DNA from 3 places in the Paenibacillus sp. FSL L8-0638 genome. Region 1 is predicted to be linked to each of the others. Evidence: riboswitches for the same ligand, from Rfam matches in the RefSeq annotation. Region 1 holds a riboswitch; each other region holds the start of a gene.
What was found. A riboswitch is a leader RNA that binds a small molecule or an ion and turns the genes downstream of it on or off. The one in region 1 is predicted to bind thiamine pyrophosphate.
Positions count from the first base shown of each region.

Region 2: it holds a riboswitch for thiamine pyrophosphate, as region 1 does, so the genes downstream of both, MKY35_RS04625 (ECF transporter S component) here and tenA (thiaminase II) in region 1, are expected to answer to the same signal.
Region 3: it holds a riboswitch for thiamine pyrophosphate, as region 1 does, so the genes downstream of both, thiC (phosphomethylpyrimidine synthase ThiC) here and tenA (thiaminase II) in region 1, are expected to answer to the same signal.

Region 1 covers NZ_CP151960.1:4,585,696-4,589,958, forward strand. The annotation lists gene MKY35_RS20270 (NAD-dependent malic enzyme) at 1-1,140, shown strand, start outside; gene MKY35_RS20275 (AEC family transporter) at 1,215-2,168, shown strand; TPP riboswitch at 2,348-2,450, shown strand; gene tenA (thiaminase II) at 2,589-3,278, shown strand; gene thiM (hydroxyethylthiazole kinase) at 3,353-4,195, shown strand; gene thiD (bifunctional hydroxymethylpyrimidine kinase/phosphomethylpyrimidine kinase) at 4,192-4,263, shown strand, end outside.
Region 2 covers NZ_CP151960.1:1,027,128-1,031,390, reverse strand. The annotation lists gene MKY35_RS04635 (energy-coupling factor transporter transmembrane component T) at 1-646, opposite strand, end outside; gene MKY35_RS04630 (ABC transporter ATP-binding protein) at 621-2,072, opposite strand; gene MKY35_RS04625 (ECF transporter S component) at 2,072-2,668, opposite strand; TPP riboswitch at 2,924-3,035, opposite strand; gene MKY35_RS04620 (TatD family hydrolase) at 3,079-3,876, opposite strand; gene MKY35_RS04615 (polynucleotide kinase-phosphatase) at 3,897-4,263, opposite strand, start outside.
Region 3 covers NZ_CP151960.1:834,034-838,296, forward strand. The annotation lists gene MKY35_RS03725 (alpha/beta hydrolase) at 1-53, opposite strand, end outside; gene MKY35_RS03730 (IclR family transcriptional regulator) at 353-1,096, shown strand; TPP riboswitch at 1,252-1,364, shown strand; gene thiC (phosphomethylpyrimidine synthase ThiC) at 1,552-3,396, shown strand; gene MKY35_RS03740 (hypothetical protein) at 3,519-3,671, opposite strand; gene MKY35_RS03745 (YitT family protein) at 4,180-4,263, shown strand, end outside.

The DNA of each region.
Region 1 (4,263 bases):
CCCATTGTACTGGATGTGGGCACGAATAATGAAAAGCTGCTGAATGATCCGCTGTACATCGGAAACCGCCACAAACGGGTTCGCGGAGAAGCCTATAACCAGTTTATTGATACTTTTATCAGCAAAACGTCAGCTCAATTCCCGAAGGCGCTTTTACATTGGGAAGATGTGGGTAGCGTAAATGCCCGCCATATTATAAGAAAATATGGGCAAAGCATTCTCACCTTCAACGATGATATACAAGGCACAGGAGCGGTAACCTTGGCTGCGATTCTTTCGGCGGTAGGTGTCACCAAGATTCCGCTGCGTGAGCAAAAAGTAGTTGTCTTTGGCCCGGGGGCAGCAGGAATCGGCAACGCTGACCAAATTCGGGGAGCCATGATCGCGGATGGTCTTTTGGAGGAGGATTCATTCAAGCCATTTTGGGCTTTTGATTACCGCGGGCTGTTAACGGACGATATGGAAGATGTCCTGGATTATCAGAAACCGTATGTACGTAAAAAAGAAGAGGTCAGCTCATGGACGCGGTCGGATGACGGAAAAATACCACTGCTGGAGGTCATCCGTCAGGTGAAGCCTACTCTATTGATCGGAACTTCCGGTGTAGCCGGTGCCTTTTCAGAAGAGATTATCAAGGAAATGGCCAAGCATGTAGAACGCCCGATCATCATGCCCATGTCCAATCCTACAAACCTTGCCGAAGCGGTACCCGAGGATTTAATCCGGTGGACCGATGGCAAAGCATTGATCGCTACCGGAAGTCCTTTTGAGCCCGTCACCTATAACGGTACTGAATTTGAAATTGGACAGGCGAACAATGCCTTTGTTTTCCCGGGACTAGGTCTGGGTGCGATCGTAGTTAAAGCCAAAAGGATTACCCCTGCGATGTTTTCAGCCGCAGCAGATGCCGTTGCCAATGGCGTGGATTCGAATAAGCCTGGCGGTGCGCTGCTCCCTCATATCCGAAAATTACGTGATGTTTCGTACGCTGTTGCTGTTGCGGTTGCGAAAGCTGCGATTCAGGATCAGGTAGCCCAAGCACACATTTCAAATGTGGAACAAGCTATACGAGATGCAATGTGGAAACCGGAATATACGAAGGTCAAAGCAGTAGAAAGTGTAATTCATCATCCTCACTAATGCACCGTTTAGGGAAGAATATTGCCTTGTTCAGACAGGCAGAATACGTCAGTTTAAGCAAGGAGAATCGATCTATGAGTGTCGGACATATCTTGTATATTTTGGTGCCGATTTTTTTCGTAATTATTTTAGGGTGGTTAGCGGGGCATTACAAAAGCTTTGATGCCTCTTCCTCCAAGGCCTTAAATGCGCTCGTTACCAAATTTGCACTGCCTGCGCATCTATTCATCGGTATCACGACAACGGACAGGAAAGCACTCATCGAGCAATGGCCATTCCTGCTGGCACTGTTCATTGGCATTGTCGGCTTTTTTGCCGTTCTCCTTCTACTGTCCCGCTTTGCGGGGAAGCAGTCAGTGAAGGATGCCGCTATGTTTGCTTTGAACTCAGCACAGCCTACCTTTGCTTTTATGGGTATTCCGGTGCTTGGAGCCATCTACGGTTCCTCTGCTGTCGCCATTCCGATTGCGCTCACGGGAATTGTAGTCAATGCCGTCCTTGACCCGGCGGCTACTATTATAGCTACCGTAGCCAGCCGGAATTCAGGCAAAGAACGGAACGGTCACCTCGGAAGGTTAATCTGGGACTCCATTCTTCATGGATTAAAAGAACCGCTGGCGCTGGTTCCACTGATTGGTGTAATTTTGACCTTGTTCGGCTTCCATTCACCGGATTTGTTGAACAAATCGTTGAATCAAATCGGAGACATTACGTCCGGGGCCGCTTTATTCGCTGTCGGAGTGACCATTGGCGTACGCAACATTAGTTTTAGTGTAAGTGCCTTTGCCATCGCATTGTTAAAAACAATTGTGCAGCCTTTATTAATGCTGCTGATCGCCTACCTGTGCGGTCTGTCGTCTGCAGATACTGTGAAGGCAGTTCTGCTCGTTTCCTTCCCGGGTTCAGCAGTCGCTGCTATGATCGCCACCCGTTTCGAAAGCCTGGAATCAGAAACAGCCTCCTCCTTTGTCATCAGTGCTGTCATATCGCTCGTTACACTCCCAGTTCTGATTTCTCTTTTGGTATAAATGCTGATTAATTAGACAGTGAAGCCTGCCGCAAACTCCTTCGTGTAGACGGAACTGACCTTCTCCAGCACTTTTTTCCCCTCGAAAGCGAACTTCAGCTCTATCACTTGATCTTTGACCAGAGAGACGTATGTTTGACATAGCGTATGAACGAATGTACAGTAATAGTCAAAAGAATAGAAGTCCACTAGGGGAGCCACTATGGCTGAGACAAGAACGTATCTTGGACCCTTTGAACCTGATCTAGTTCGCACTAGCGTAGGAAAGTGGAGCCTTTATATATAAGGTTTCAAGCGTTTTTTTTGCGCATTGGGCCTATTGTTGAAGCCGCTCCAGTTTTCCGGGGCGGCTTTTTAGCGTTGTTCCAGAATTGTATCCTTACAGGACTTCTTGCTCTTCAATTTAATGGAGGTGGGGAAATTGAGTTTTACACAAGAACTCCGTCGGCAGGCGGACGGCATTTTTCAAGCGATTTTTGAGCATCCCTTTGTGAGAGGTATTGCTGAAGGAAGTTTGACAAGGGGACAGCTGATTCACTATGTAAAACAGGACTTTGAATATTTGAACGCCTACATGCGGATATATGGTATCGCAATCTCCAAATGCACGAATCGGGAGGACATGGCTGTATTTAATGAACAAATCTCTTTTATTCTCCACAGCGAGGTTCATCCGCATCAAAATTTCTGTGCTGTCGCAGGGGTGACCTATGAAGAGTTGCAGGGATATCCACTCGCTCCGTCGGCCCATCACTATATCCGTCACATGCTGACGGTTGCGCATGAGGGCAGCCTGGGTGAGATCTTGGCTGTGCTGCTGCCATGTATGTGGACGTATGCCCAGATTGGCCGCAGGCTACTGGATGAAGTAAAGCCGGATGAGTCCCATCCGTTCTATGAATGGATGGGCTTCTATGGAGACCAGCTTAATGATACAACACTCAAGTTCCGAGAACGTGTAGATGCTTGGGCGGAAGGCGCAACGGCTGCTGAGCGGGAGCGGATGATTGAGCATTTTATACTGAGCTGCCAGTTGGAATATAAGTTCTGGGACATGGCTTATAAGCAGGAAGAATGGCCGGTCCAGATGCAGGCAACGGTCTTGGAATAGTCAGCCTGTCAATTCGATGCGTGAAGTACGGTTAATGTCCTGTTGAACCACCAACTATAGAGAGGATAATCATGATGAGTACATGGGAAAAAAGTTATTCGGATCTCCTAACGAAGGTACAAAATAGCAAACCCCTCGTTCACAATATCACCAATGTGGTAGTCACCAACTTTACGGCCAACGGCCTGTATGCATTGGGCGCCTCCCCGGTGATGGCCTATGCACCCGAGGAAGTAGCAGACATGGCAAAAATAGCGGGAGCCGTCGTATTAAACATCGGTACGCTGAACCGCGAACTGGTGGATGCCATGATCATTGCTGGACAATCAGCAAATGCACACGGTGTCCCGGTCCTGCTAGATCCGGTCGGTGCGGGAGCAACGAGCTTTAGAACTGAGTCGGCACTGCGAATCCTGAGAGAAGTCAAAATCTCATTGGTGCGGGGCAATGCAGCCGAAGTCGCGCATCTTGTTGGAGAAGCCCGTGAGATTAAAGGCGTAGATGCTGGTGACAGTGCTGACAGCGGCAATGTCGATCTGGCAATTCGGGCTGCTCGAACGCTCAATACTATGGTTGTCATTACTGGAAAAGAGGACGTCATCACCGATGGGGCCGAAGCACGAATGATTAGCGGCGGAGACGCACTGCTCACGAAGGTAACCGGAGCAGGCTGCCTGCTGACCTCTGTGTTAGGTGCCTTTGCAGCTGTTGAACCCAACTTGCTGCTCGCAGGTACGGCAGGCTTGGCATTTTACGGTGCAGCAGCTTCCCGAGCCGCAGCACGTACCGCAGAACTGGGGCCCGGAAGCTTCCAGATTGCCTTTCTCGACGAGCTCGCCAAACTACATACAGGTTCGCTGGAGGGGCATGTCACTGTCCGTGAAGCCGGAACAACCACAGCAGGTGGTGCGCGATGACAGACACTCGTGTACCCAGAGCACTGACGATTGCCGGTTCGGACAGTGGCGGCGGGGCCGGGATTCAG
Region 2 (4,263 bases), 2.3 Mb from region 1:
TAAAACCCTTGGCTTCCATAGCAATAGCAATGCGCTGGGCACGCCGAATACTTTGAGCGAGTAGCGGAATCGCATACCTGCGAAGCGTGGCATACATATTCCATTTGGACACATGCTGATGTAAACCTCGAATACGGTGGGCTTGTCTCAATGCCTGGAATTCCTCCACCATCATAGGCATCAACCGCATGGCTGCCAAAAAGCTGTATGCATACTTCGGAGGGAGCTTCCATTGCTGCATCAGTGAATAAAAAAGGTCCACTGGACGAGTCGTTAAACCAAACAACAAACCTACCGCAGCCATACTCAGCGCACGAAAGCCCAGATGCATGCCTCGGTAAAAGCTTTCCTGCGTCACATGGATCAAGCCCCATGTCCACCAGGTCGTCACCCCTTTGCCGAACATCATCATGCCCGTTGAAGTTGAAATAAACACCAATATAAAGGGAGACCCGTATAGCAGCAGCCTCTTCCATGGATGGCCTGACCAGACAAGCAGCAACAGCATAGCACACGCAACATTAAACATGACATTCGGATCATGAATGACTATAACGACCACAAACAGGATGGAAAACATCACGAGCTTTAGGCCCGGATTCACGCGATGCAGCCATGTTTTATGATGGGGAAAGGACAGGTTCATACTGTAGTTCCCCTTTCTGAATCCGCCATGTATCGGTACAATATCGACGGACAATTTCCGGGTCATGGGTGACCATCACAATGGCCGTGCCCGCCGCTCTCAGCTGCTCCAACATATCCAGCATGACAAAGGTATTACGCGCATCCTGCCCAAAGGTCGGTTCATCGAGCAGCAGCACTTCCGGCTCACGAATCATAGCCGTAGCAATACTCAACCGCCTTTTTTGGCCTAACGAAAGCTGATACGGATGACGCTCGTCCAGCCGCTCCAGTCCGAACTGTACGAGCATCCGATCGACCCGTTCCCGGCACTGTTCAACGGTATACAAGCTCTTGGGTAACGAATACTCTAGTTCCTTTCGTACGGTATGCGATACAAATTGCAGCTCGGGATTTTGAAACGCGAACCCGATACGCTCTGCCAGTTGTTCTGTACTGCCTGCCTCAATTCCGCGCACGCTATAACGTCCCTGTGTGCGAAGTAAGCGCATCATGGAGAGCAGCAGCGAGCTTTTGCCAGCCCCGTTTTCACCAACCACGCCAATCCAGTCGCCAGGCTTCACCTGCGCATGCTCCACATAAATCACTGAACTTAAACCGCGGAGGCCGCTAAAATGTTCCAGCTCCAGCACATCAGTCCCCGTACCATTCTGCTGTGTCACTGCTTCACTCCAACGTGGCGAAGACGATTCATTCCATACTCCCGGATGCCACACGCCGTACTCGGACAATGCCTGCCGGTGCACATGAAATACTTCTTCGGCCCTTCCATCCGCAATGATCTCCCCTTGAGCAGAAAGCACCACAATCCGATCCACATCATGGACAATTTCATTAATTTTATGTTCCACGATCACCAGTGTCTGGTCTGCCGAAATGTTGCGAATGGTATCCCACACCTGTGTAGTGCCTTCCTCGTCCAACAAAGCCGTGGGCTCATCCAGAAAAAGCACTTCTGGCTCCATAGCCAGCACAGACGCAATCGCCAGCCGCTGCTTCATTCCCTGTGACATACTGCCAATGGGCATATGTATATCATCCGTCGATAGACCAACCTGTATCAGTAGCTCGCGAATACGGGATCGCATCTGCTCCCGGGGAACCTGATTATTTTCCAACACAAAAGCCAGTTCCTCATCTGCATATGACATACAGAACTGCGTATCAGGATCTTGAAATACAATACCTGAGACACTTGGGATTACAGCAGCATCGCATTTCATAGGCACTTCTATCGTGCGTGGAATCAGACCGCTTAACACTTGGAGCAGTGTTGATTTACCGCATCCACTCGGTCCCAGTAGCAGCAGCTTTTCCCCCTTGCGGACAGACAAAGACATATTGTGAAAAAGCAGCTCTTGCTCACCGGGGAATTTCAACCGTAGCCGGGTGATCGAAGCCACCACATCTTCGGTTGCCCGGCTCATCAATCCAGCCCCTTATAATCTTGTTCCGTTGCAGGCCTCAAACTTCGCGTGACTCCGGTTACCTCCAATGCCTTAGCCAGATAGAACGCGAATACCCCGGCAATCACAATACTGCCAATCATCCGAAATCCAATATACAAAACATAGTTCCAAGTCGATAGCTGATCAATATACCCGTAGCTGAAGTCTAAAATCAGAGAAGTGACAGCCGCCCCAGCCGCAGCTAGCGAAGCAACCCACAGGTTTGCGTTCCGATACAGAAAAGCCGCAAAAAACAGCTCCGCTCCCAAGCCTTGCAGCAGGCCATAGTACAAAGTGGACATGCCCCATTCGCTTCCCAAAAAAGCACTGACCGTTGCCGCTGCCACCTCTGCCAAAATTGCAACACCCGGCTTGCGAATGATGAGATAAGCAAACGTGCCTGCCATAAACCACATGCCATACATCAGTTGCTCGGCGTGTAGCCCAAATGGTTTCATCAAATCATAGGCAGGCCCCCATATTTTATAGACCAAACCGAACACAACAGATATCACAATCGTGACCAAAATATCAGTCAGCTTCAACCCTTTGGACGCTCTTACAGTAGTATTCATTATTGCGTGCTCCCCTTTTCCTTATAGTTGGCCTCTTGGCCATAAAAAAAAGCTTGTCTGGAGCTGAATCTCCAGGCAAGCTTTATGCGCAGTAAAAGGTGAAGCACCATACAAAACGTCATTTGTCGATATGCCTTGATGCCTTATATAACCAGTAGTGTAAGCTACTACACTGATATTAAGCCAAGTCAGGGTCAAGGTAAAATGCTAGGACATGCATTGAATCTATCGACAACCGCAAAACAAGCGGCATTCTTGTATAGTGTTCTTGGTTTCTCTACGCTGGCATTACCCAGATCAGATTTTACGGTCAGTGGCAAGGGCCACCCTCTCAGCCTGACTTTCTCAAGCTCCCGACAATGCTTTTTTAATTCACTATAATATATACCACATTTTTGGCTTTGACAATCCTATAATCCGAAGAAACGCTTAGCCGTTTCCGTCGTCGCAATTTCGATCTCCATCATGCTACGGCCTGTGCACTCGGCAATCGTAGCGGCGATGTGAGCGAGATACATCGGCTCATTACGCCCTTCTTTGGGCTTCACGGGCAGATTACGCGGGGTCAGAAATGGAGCATCCGTTTCAATCATCAACCGGTCTAGCGGAATATCCCTAACCAGCTCACGCAGATGTTTGCCACGCCGTTCGTCGCAAATCCAGCCGGTGATCCCGATATACAGTCCCATTTCTACATACGTATGCAGTTCCTGTTCCGTGCCGGTAAAACAATGCACTACCACTTTATCGACAAGCCCTTGATACTCCCGCAGCATAGCGGCAAAGTCCTCATGTGCATCTCGTTCATGCAGAAATAACGGCATTTTCAGCTCACCCGCCAGTTGGATTTGCTCGCCAAACCATCGGCGCTGCACATCACGTGGCGAAAAATCACGGTTATAGTCCAATCCGCATTCCCCTATGGATACGACCTGCGGCTGACCCGCCAACTGGCGGAGCTGCTGAATCGTGTCTGCACTGCAGTCTTTGGCATCATGGGGATGCACGCCAGCTGTCGCATACAGCTTGCCCGGATAACGCGCTGCATACTGAGAAGCTTCCCGACTGCTGCGGACACTGGTCCCGGTAATAATCAGCGGTGAAATCCCTACAGCCGCGGCTCTCTCTACCACCTGTTCCCGATCTGCATGAAACGAACGATGCATCAAGTTCACACCAATATCAATTAACGGTGTACCCCTTTCCATCTCAATCCCTCCCTCGCAAACTACAATCTTGGATCAATCGGCTCTGATTCCAGAGATAGTGCGGCAAGGACGCATTCATGAATACGATCTACCGTATCCTTGCGGACAAAACGTTCCACGCCTTCCATACCAAGCGCTCCTTCCATCAGGGCATGACGCTCCTTTTTGTTCGTTCGACGCTGCTTCAGACGCTTTAAATTCTCAGGGGCAAGATAATCCATACCGTAAATGATGTGCAAATACTTCCGGCCTCTCACCTTGATTGCAGGCTGAATCATCTTGTCCCGATTTTTCATCAAAAAGCGTTCCGGCTTGATCACAATCCCCTCATGACCATCCTCTGTCATCTCGTTCCACCAACGAATGACCTCTTCCTCACTTGCTTCG
Region 3 (4,263 bases), 2.1 Mb from region 1:
GGCTCCTGGACAGCGGTCTGTAGCTGAGAGTTGCGCTGGGATGTAGAAATCATGTAAGAGCCTCCTTATATAAAATTGATCTTCGTTTCATAGAATTTAGGTATAATTCCACTTGAAAATGATAGTGTATATCCGTATAGATACCTATTATCGTATGATGGGGGTTATCCAAAGTCAACGCCTGAACCGGAAAAGTAAAAATGATGCAAAGAATTGTCGATGTTTGTTCTCGTTCTGTAATATGGTTGTCACAAAAACATCGGTTTACAGTAGCCGCGACTATTCTATATAATTTATGTAACCATGTTTCATAGTGTGAAACGAATATGGATACAAGAGGAGCGGTTCACGAATGGAAGACCGTAAATTAACCGTTCGCGCTGTAGAGCGTGCACTTGATATATTGTTGTGTTTTACCGCAGATTCGGATCTTGGCCTAACGGAGATTGCCTCCAAAATTGGTCTACATAAAAGCACGGTTCATCGGCTGCTGACTACGTTGGAGGATCGGGGCTTTGTCGTTCGGAATGCCGAAACGGAAAAATATCGACTTGGCTTCCGAATTTGGGAGCTATCCACACATTTGTCCCAAAGTGACGAGCCGGCGGTGTTGTTACAGCCTGCAATGGAAGGACTGCGTGACCGTCTGGGCGAAACGGTCAGCTTGTACTTACGGGACGGCAGCATGCGTATTCGCATACAAGCCGTGCAGAGCAATCAGGCGATCCGCAGGGTTGCGCCTGTGGGTGCGCGTATGCCGCTGGCTGTAGGAGCCTCCAGTAAGGTGCTGGCTGCCTTTATGCCGGCGCAGGAGCTGAAAGCCCTGCTAAGCGGGAATGAATGGCCGCCCTCGGTAGATGCGGAGGTCTATAAAGCCCAGCTGCAGGACATTCGCGAGAAGGGCTATGCGACCAGCTATGAAGAACGGGAGCCAGGAGCCGCTGCTGTGGCAGCACCAATTGTGAACCGGAAGGGACAGGTCACTGCGGCTTTATCTGTATCCGGTCCGGTCAGTCGGCTTGCACCCGAGACGCTACATGACTTTGCTCCGATTTTGATCGAAGCGGCGAAGGAAATGGGGCTTATGCTTCCGTAACAAGAATGAATGCAGTTGAAGCAAGCAAAGTGATTTGATGAGGAGCGTCTTCTTGCTAAATGGAACCTAGAAGGGTTGCCAAAGCCATAAATTTGAAGTAGTCTGATAAGGATGGCGAGATGTCTGCTATGTCCGCCTCATGTGAATAGAAGTATTGCAGTTACTGGGGGAGCCTGTAATGCCGGGCTGAGATGGAATCGTGTAAGATTCCGGACCCTTTGCACCTGATCTGGATCATACCAGCGTAGGGAAGTAATCGGCCATTGAAATGTATACGCAGCTGCTGTCTACGGTGACGCATTGGAATAGGATTATTCCACATGTGCACGGTTTGGATAGCTGCCTCGTTAGATTAGCCGGTTCCCTGGGGAACCGGCTTTTTTGCATAGATCAGTGCCACCCTGGGAATGGTTCCGGATCGGTGTGTCATTTCATCGAAACGGGAGGAATGGACAATGAAGCCGACAGAAGTAGAAGGAACAAAAGGAACAGAATTGAAATCAGCAGAAGTAAGGTTGGCAGGAACAAGGGAAGTTGAGGTAGAGAGAACAAACGGGAAGCAATCAAGTGGGGTAACGCCCTTTCCAGGGAGCCGTAAGGTATATATTCAAGGCTCGCGGCCGGATATTGCCGTGCCAGAGCGCGAAATTGCTCTCCATCCTACACATACGCCACAGGGTACAGAGCATCATGAGCCATTGCGTGTGTACGATACAAGCGGTCCCATGACTGACGAAGCCTATCAGGTCGATATCCGTCAGGGTCTGCCTCCACTACGGCGAGCTTGGGCACTGGAACGGGGCGATGTGGAGGCTTACGAGGGACGCGCCGTCCAGCCGGAGGATAATGGACTGAAACCTGGTTCCAAACGGGAGACGGTGGAATTTCCCGGCGTGACCAACCGTCCGCTTCGTGCTACGCAAGGGCGTACAGTGACACAAATGCATTATGCACGACAAGGGATCATTACGCCCGAAATGGAATTTGCGGCCATCCGCGAAGGGGTGGAGCCTGAGTTTGTACGGCAGGAGTTGGCTGCTGGACGAGCCATTTTGCCTTCGAATATCAATCACCCGGAAAGTGAGCCGATGGTCATTGGGCGTCATTTTCACGTGAAGATCAATGCGAACATTGGTAATTCTGCGGTTACCTCCTCGATCGAGGAGGAAGTGGAGAAAATGACCTGGGCTGTGCGTTGGGGTTCGGATACAGTTATGGACCTGTCCACAGGCCGTAATATCCATACCACACGTGAATGGATTATTCGGAATTCTCCTGTACCGATTGGGACTGTGCCGCTGTATCAGGCACTTGAAAAGGTGAACGGCGAAGCAGAAGCGCTGACGTGGGAGTTGTATCGCGATACGCTGATTGAGCAGGCGGAGCAGGGAGTGGACTATTTTACAATTCATGCGGGTGTATTACTGCGGTATATACCGATGACCGCGAATAGAATGACGGGAATTGTGTCCCGTGGCGGGTCGATCATGGCAGCCTGGTGCCTTGCGCACCATCAGGAGAATTTTTTGTATACACATTTTGAAGAAATCTGCGAAATTATGAAAGCCTATGATGTGGCCTTTTCTCTCGGGGATGGTCTACGTCCAGGTAGTATCTATGATGCGAATGATGAAGCACAGTTTGCAGAGCTGGAAACGTTGGGCGAGCTAACGCAAATCGCATGGAAGCATGATGTTCAGGTCATGATTGAAGGGCCGGGACATGTCCCTATGCATAAAATCAAAGAAAATGTGGATTTGCAAATGGAGATTTGTAAGGAAGCTCCTTTCTATACCTTGGGACCGCTCACGACGGATATTGCCCCCGGATATGATCATATTACCTCAGCCATCGGGGCGGCGATGATCGGTTGGTTCGGGACGTCCATGCTGTGCTATGTTACGCCTAAGGAGCATTTGGGTCTGCCGAATAAGGATGATGTCCGCGAGGGTGTCATTACCTACAAAATTGCGGCACATGCTGCCGATCTGGCGAAAGGTCATCCACGGGCGCAGCAGCGGGATGATGCTTTGTCCAAGGCACGCTTTGAGTTCCGCTGGCGGGATCAGTTCAATCTGTCGCTTGATCCCGAGCGGGCCTTGTCCTACCATGATGAAACGCTACCGGCAGAGGGAGCCAAGGAAGCACATTTTTGCTCGATGTGCGGCCCCAAATTTTGTAGTATGCGCATCACACAGGACATTCGCGCCTATGCAGCGGATAAGGGGCTGAACACCGAAGAAGCAGTAGCCGCTGGGATGCGTGAGAAGGCAGAGCAGTATCGGGATGGCGGTCAGTAAAACGAATGTGTGAGTTTAGGAACGCATGAATCAAAAAAAGCCGTGGTTCTCTACAGTCGATGTAGGAAACTACGGCTTTTTGGCTTATGTAAAGCTAGTCATGCAACCGGATAAACGGCGCCTTATTTTTTACCCATTTTTTCATTCAAAATGTCCTGAAAGCTGAGCTTCTTCTCCGAGCTATCTTCTTTCTTCTGCATACTCACCGCGTTGGCACGTTGGTATTGGTGGTGAAAGGGCATCAGGGTGTGGACGGTTAAGTTCATTGTATTCATGTAGATCATTCCTCCAATTCCATATTGTCAAATTCAGATTGAGTTGCTTTGGACGTCTGTATAGGACTATTTGTATGTACTTGATGTCGTAATGCTATGTAGGTTGCTTGGTTATGTTTCAATCATTATACCCACATTTTTTCAAAGTAAAACGCTTTTGACATAAAACAGGAAGATGGTCATATGTGTCCAAAATGCCGATTAGGAGGATGGTCGTTTTAGGGGAAAATGTGCCTAGGTCTAAAACAAGGGCTTGAGGCCCGTTTTCTTAGTTTAGTAGTCGGGATTGTGTTTTTTTGTCGAATAACCTTGTAAAAGGAGGATTTTGCGGAATCCTCAAGTCAGGATTGAGGCAGTCTGGTGGCGAATTAAAGTGTCAAAGTTGTATTGACTTTATGTTTGGTAGTAGATACCATGAACTGGTTGTCAGCGTATTTTGACAACAAGAGTCAGCCAATCGATCTGGCGATTCATCCTTTGAAATGTTAGAGAGAGGATTAGAGCATATATGAAAAAATGTATTGCAGACATCGCATTTATTATTCTGGGTGCGTTTTTTTTCGCGCTAGCTGTTAATCTGTTTGTGATCCCG